Regions from separate parts of the Eubacterium sp. AM05-23 genome, predicted to be linked through region 1. Evidence: a T-box and tRNA genes for the amino acid it is inferred to sense, from the RefSeq annotation. Region 1 holds a T-box; the other holds one or more tRNA genes.
What was found. A T-box is a leader RNA that pairs with one kind of tRNA and senses whether it is charged. The one in region 1 lies ahead of alaS (alanine--tRNA ligase), so its partner is inferred to be a tRNA-Ala.
Positions count from the first base shown of each region.

Region 2: it has a tRNA-Ala gene. The T-box ahead of alaS (alanine--tRNA ligase) is inferred to sense a tRNA for this amino acid. The anticodon was not compared.

Region 1 is NZ_QUDF01000012.1:122,743-126,158, reverse strand. Features, by position in the region: gene alaS (alanine--tRNA ligase) at 1-1,439, opposite strand, end outside; T-box leader at 1,519-1,737, opposite strand; gene DW091_RS15900 (AI-2E family transporter) at 1,815-2,882, opposite strand; gene DW091_RS15895 (hypothetical protein) at 2,863-3,408, opposite strand.
Region 2 is NZ_QUDF01000006.1:4,350-7,765, forward strand. Features, by position in the region: rRNA gene DW091_RS09235 (23S ribosomal RNA) at 1-1,304, opposite strand, end outside; tRNA gene DW091_RS09240 (tRNA-Ile) at 1,470-1,546, opposite strand; tRNA gene DW091_RS09245 (tRNA-Ala) at 1,566-1,641, opposite strand; tRNA gene DW091_RS09250 (tRNA-Ala) at 1,664-1,739, opposite strand; rRNA gene DW091_RS09255 (16S ribosomal RNA) at 1,810-3,332, opposite strand.

The sequences.
Region 1 (3,416 bases):
AGCTCTTCACCTGCGATCAGGCCAATGATTTTTCCGGTTGCTTCCAGATTGTCATAGCCTACGAATTCAACCAGCGCGTCTGGTCCCAGCGGGTTAAAGGGATCGTCTGCCCAGACAGCCAGGTCACTTTCGGCACGGGCCTTCCGCGCGCGCTCACGCTGCTCCTGCATGGCTTCTTCAAATTCACTGGCGATCAAGGTCAGGCCGCGTTCCTCTACAATTTCCTTAGTCAGGTCATAGGGGAAGCCGTAGGTGTCGTATAATTTAAAGGCGCCTTGTCCGGGGAATACCTTTTCTTCCTGTGCGATCAGGCTGTCCAGCTCTTTTTCGAGCAGGCTCAGGCCCTGGTCGATGGTTTCTTTAAAACGTTCTTCCTCAATTTTTATGAGCTTCTGAATGTAATCCTGCTTTTCTGCCAGCTCCGGATAAGCGCCAGACGAAACGCGAACCACTTCCTTGGCCACATCATAAAGGAAAAGCTCCTGCATACCAAGCAGCTTGCCGTGGCGGGCGGCACGTCTCAGGAGACGTCTCAGAACATAGCCACGGCCTTCGTTACCCGGCATAACGCCGTCAGCGATCATAAAGGTAACGCTGCGGACATGGTCGGTAATAACGCGGATGGAAACATCGTCCTGTGTGTTTTCGCCGTATTTTACACCGGCCTTTTTACAGATATAGTTTAAAATATGGCCGATGGTATCAATCTCGAAAATATTGTCAACACCCTGCATAATGGTGGCCAGACGTTCCAGGCCCATGCCGGTATCGATATTTGGGTTGGCCAGCGGGTTGTAGTTGCCTTCCTCGTCCTTGTCAAACTGGGTGAATACCAGGTTCCAGAACTCAACATAACGGTCGCACTCGCAGCCCGGAGCGCAGTCTGGGCTGCCGCAGCCATATTCTTCTCCGCGGTCATAGTAAAGCTCGGAGCAGGGGCCGCATGGTCCCAGTCCGTGTTCCCAGAAGTTGTCTTCTTTTCCGAGACGGACGATCCGTTCTTCCGGCACGCCGATTTCGTCATGCCAGATATCATGGGCTTCGTCATCGTCTAAATAGATGGAGACATAGATTTTTTCCGGGTCCATTTCCATGACCTCGGTACAGAATTCCCATGCCCATGGAATGGCTTCATTTTTAAAGTAATCTCCAAAGGAAAAGTTGCCGAGCATTTCAAAGAAGGTACCGTGGCGGGCGGTTTTTCCCACATTTTCAATGTCTGGGGTACGGATACACTTCTGGCAGGTGGTTACCCGTTTTCTCGGCGGAATCTCATCGCCTGTAAAATAAGGCTTCATCGGAGCCATCCCGGAGTTGATCAAAAGCAGACTCTTGTCATTGATCGGCACCAGTGGAAAGCTCTTTAATCTTAAATGTCCTTTGCTCTCAAAGAACGCTAAAAACTTTTCACGAATTTCGTTTAAACCTAAAGGTTGCATGTTTTCGTTCTCCCTTTTATGAATTTGTTTTTGTTTATACTTGATGCTTTGAGTAAAAAAATAAAACTCCGCCCCTGCAAACAGGGACGAAGTTGATTTCCGCGGTACCACCCAAATTAGCAAAGCGGCGCTTTGCTCACTCAAACAAATAACGGTCTGTCAGCCGTCGGTTCTTACACTCTCCTGATTTCAGAACCGCTGCTCAAATGGGGCGGCCTTATCACTTCCATGGAAACTCACACCAACCGTTCCCTCTCTGAATGGTCTGTCATAAGGTTGTCATTCTCATTGCATTCATATTTACTTAACATTCAAATTATATGTAATGTTTTCGCTTTTGTCAAGCCTTATTCTGAATTGCCTGTCAATATTCTTTTACCTGAGCATTTCACCCTTGGAGGATGCAAAACCGGCGATCAAATACTTCATGACAACCTTGACCGTTCCCATGATCGGTACTGCCAGAATCATACCCAAACCGCCAAACATGGCGCCAAAGAAAAAGATAGAAAAAATAATGACAACCGGGTGCAGCCCAACGTTGCCGGACATGAGCGCCGGCGCCAGCAGATTGCCGCACACCACCTGGACAACGGCCATCCAAATCAGGATATAAACCATCTGTATCGGGCTTGACAGCAGCGCCATCACGCAGATCACCACCATTCCCACCGCCGGACCAAAATAAGGGATCATGGTCGTAACCCCCGCAATCACACCGATGACCGGCGCGTAGGGCAGCCCCATAAAGTAAGCGCCCACACCTGTCAGAATCCCGGCGATAATGGACATGAGCCCCTGTCCACGGATAAAGCCGCCGATAACCATATCGATGTCATAAAACATTTTCTTTACCTGATTTCTGGCGTCAATGGGCACCAGATACATGAGGGACTGGGTGAATACCTCCTTGTCCAGCAGGAGGAAAATGGTCACCAGTGGAACGATAACGATGTTCATCAGCTGGCCGCTGTTGGCGATAAGGGCATTGGATAAGCCCTGCAGCATACTGCCGAACATGCCAGCCACCTGAGACAGACTTTGTTCAAGATTAAAGTATTTCGACATATCTGAAGCGTTGTATTTCTGAATAAATTCAGATATCTGCCCGCTGTAATTCTGCAAATTCTGGAGCATTGACGGAATGTTTGTCACCATCTGGGCAATGTTGCTGATCAGGCTGGGCACAAAGCTCATAAAAACGCCGAACAAAATCAAAAGGACAATGACGCAGACAAAAAGAACGGACAACCCGCGACCAAAGCCCCGGCGTTCAAAGATCCTGACCAACGGGTTTAGGAGGTAGGCCAAAATAATGGCCATAAAAAATGGCATGAACATTCCCGAAAAGGTGGGCCATAAAAATACCGCAAAAAGGATGCAGATCAAAACCACAATGGTGTTGACCATCAAAATTCGTTTTTTATCCGGTGATATTTTCATGATGTTCCTCCCCCAAAACCTTTTCCAGAATACCGCCCTCCCGGTGCGTCCGGTCCATTTCCAGCATATCTCTGTCGTAATTCAGGCTTTTATCATGGTATGTCATATGTTCTGCGGCCACAAGGCTGTAGCCGTAGTCCAGATCGTCAAAAAAGCTGCGTGACAAATCATATTCCTGAACCTTAAAATCCTTGGAGACCGTCGCATCTGCGACTTTGGCAAAGCGCTTGCCATCCACATCCTTTACCGGTGTGTTCACGATCGAATAGCTGTCCGCAAGCCGCGCCTTCATTTCTTTTGCGGAGAGCTTGGTGATGCCCTTGTCCCCGCCCAGTGTTACATGGTCATAGTCCACTTCGATGATATCTGAAGGAAAAATAATCTGTGCTTTGCTGAACAGGCCGCCCTCCGAGAGAACCAGGCAGTCAATTTTGTGGTCCCGAACTCTTATGTCGCGCACAAGCCCCCGAAGCCGTGTGTCATTTTCAAGAAACACCTGGGTATTTAATAAATTACTGGCTTTCATTTTTTCAC
Region 2 (3,416 bases), on a different contig from region 1:
AGGAAACCTTGGGCTTTCGATGGTGAAGATTCTCACTTCACTTTCGCTACTCATGCCAACATTCTCTCTTCTCTTAAGTCCACTGAACCTTACGATTCGGCTTCGCCCCTAAGAGATTGCTCCCCTACCACTGTACCTTGCGGCACAATCCATCGCTTCGGTGCCTGATTTTAGCCCCGTTCATTTTCGGCGCACCACCACTCGACCAGTGAGCTATTACGCACTCTTTAAATGTATGGCTGCTTCTAAGCCAACATCCTGGTTGTTTGTGCAGTGACACATCCTTTCCCACTTAATCAGTACTTGGGGACCTTAGCGGATGGTCTGGGCTGTTTCCCTTTTGACAATGAAACTTATCTCCCACTGTCTGACTGCCCTGTTAAAATGGACGGCATTCGGAGTTTGATATGGTTCGGTAAGCTTGACGCCCCCTACCCAATTCAGTGCTCTACCTCCGTCATTCATCACAGAACGCTAGCCCTAAAGCTATTTCGGGGAGAACCAGCTATCTCCGTGTTCGATTGGAATTTCACCCCTATCCACAACTCATCCAAGCCTTTTTCAACAGACACTGGTTCGGGCCTCCACTTGGTTTTACCCAAGCTTCACCCTGGTCATGGATAGATCACACGGTTTCGGGTCTACAGCATGCAACTCGTCGCCCTCTTAAGACTCGCTTTCGCTTCGGCTCCGCACCTGAAGTGCTTAACCTCGCTACATACCGTAACTCGTTGGCCCGTTCTACAAAAAGCACACTGTCACTTGCGCTCCAGCTGCTTGTAAGCACAGGGTTTCAGTTTCTATTTCACTCCCCTCCCGGGGTTCTTTTCACCTTTCCCTCACGGTACTTTCCGCTATCGGTCACTGGGTAGTATTTAGCCTTGGGGGGTGGGCCCCCCATCTTCCCACAGGGTTTCACGTGTCCCGTGGTACTCGTTGAATCTCCTCATTTCGGCTTTTCGCTTACGCGCGTCTTACGCTCTTTGCGGGGCCTTCCCATGCCCTTCTGCTAAACGGAAATGATTGTTGGATTCTGGGCTTTTCCTCGTTCGCTCGCCGCTACTTAAGGAATCGATGTTTCTTTCTTTTCCTCCGGGTACTAAGATGTTTCAGTTCCCCGGGTTCCCTCCGTTATGCTATGGATTCACTTAACGGTGACGGTTCTTCTAACCGCCGGGTTTCCCCATTCGGACATCCACGTCTCGTCGGATATGTGCTCCTAAACGTGGCTTTTCGCAGCTTGTCGCGTCCTTCTTCGGCTCCCAGTGCCAAGGCATTCGCCCTGTGCTCTTTGTTTCTTGATCTCCACGAATGCTTTCGCATTTCGTTTTTCTTTTGTTCTCTTTCTGAGCTCAAAAGAATGTTGTTTTTGAAATTGCATTTATTAAGAAGTTTTTACTTTGTTTAATATTTGCTCTTTACTCTTTTTGCTTTATGTTGTTTTCAATGACCAATATGATGTTTTATCATGGTGGGCTTGGGAGGACTTGAACCTCCGACCTCACGCTTATCAGGCGTGCGCTCTAACCACCTGAGCTACAAGCCCATATTTATTTTTTTAAATATGGTGGAGACGAGGAGACTCGAACTCCTGACCTTCTGCATGCGAAGCAGACGCTCTCCCAACTGAGCCACGCCCCCGCAATTGGTTTTGATGATAATATGGTGGAGATGAGGAGATTCGAACTCCTGACCCCCTGCTTGCAAGGCAGGTGCTCTCCCAACTGAGCTACACCCCCGTATCATCATTGTGCTGTATGACTTTGGGTCATACAAAAGAAAATAGTACCATGACTTCCTGTTCCCTAGAAAGGAGGTGATCCAGCCGCACCTTCCGATACGGCTACCTTGTTACGACTTCACCCCAATTACTAGCCCCACCTTCGACCGCTGAGTCCTTACGGTTCTCTCACGGGCTTCGGGTGTTGCCAACTCTCGTGGTGTGACGGGCGGTGTGTACAAGACCCGGGAACGCATTCACCGCGGCATTCTGATCCGCGATTACTAGCAACTCCAACTTCATGCAGGCGAGTTGCAGCCTGCAATCCGAACTGGGATCTGTTTTAAGGGATTTGCTTCACCTCGCGGTTTCGCGGCCCTCTGTTCAGACCATTGTAGCACGTGTGTAGCCCAGGTCATAAGGGGCATGATGATTTGACGTCATCCCCACCTTCCTCCGTATTGTCTACGGCAGTCCCTCTAGAGTGCCCAACTCAATGCTGGCAACTAAAGGCAGGGGTTGCGCTCGTTGCGGGACTTAACCCAACATCTCACGACACGAGCTGACGACAACCATGCACCACCTGTCTCTCTGTTCCCGAAGGAAACGTCCCATCTCTGGGATTGTCAGAGGATGTCAAGACCTGGTAAGGTTCTTCGCGTTGCTTCGAATTAAACCACATGCTCCGCTGCTTGTGCGGGTCCCCGTCAATTCCTTTGAGTTTCAACCTTGCGGTCGTACTCCCCAGGCGGAATGCTTATTGTGTTAACTGCGGCACTGAGTTTCCCCAACACCTAGCATTCATCGTTTACGGCGTGGACTACCAGGGTATCTAATCCTGTTCGCTCCCCACGCTTTCGCACCTCAGCGTCAGTATTTGTCCAGCAAGCCGCCTTCGCCACTGGTGTTCCTCCTAATATCTACGCATTTCACCGCTACACTAGGAATTCCACTTGCCTCTCCAATACTCAAGTCTGACAGTTTCAAATGCACGTCACCGGTTGAGCCGGTACCTTTCACATCTGACTTATCAGACCGCCTACGCGCCCTTTACGCCCAGTCATTCCGGACAACGCTTGTCCCCTACGTATTACCGCGGCTGCTGGCACGTAGTTAGCCGGGACTTCCTCATTGGGTACCGTCATTCTTCTTCCCCAATAACAGAGCTTTACGATCCGAAAACCTTCTTCACTCACGCGGTATTGCTGCGTCAGGGTTGCCCCCATTGCGCAATATTCCCCACTGCTGCCTCCCGTAGGAGTCTGGACCGTGTCTCAGTTCCAGTGTGACCGTTCGCCCTCTCAGACCGGTTACCCATCGTCGCCTTGGTGGGCTGTTATCTCACCAACTAGCTAATGGGACGCGGGTCCATCCTATGGCACCGGAGTTTTCATGAAATGACCATGCGATCTCTCCATAATATAAGGCTTTACTCCCAGTTTCCCGAGGCTATTCCTTTCCATAGGGCAGGTTACCCACGCGTTACTCACCCGTTCGCCACTTTCCAATCACTTATTCCCCCGAAGGTTCTTAACTGATCTTCTCGTTCGACTTGCATGTGTTAAGCATACCGCCAGCGTTCGTCCTGAGCCAGGATCAAACTCTCAATAAAAAGTTTATCGTTTTGCCTTTCGGCTTCTTGATCTGGTTCATTCGATGATTTTTTGAAGTGTTCATCCCACTTGCGTTTTTTATC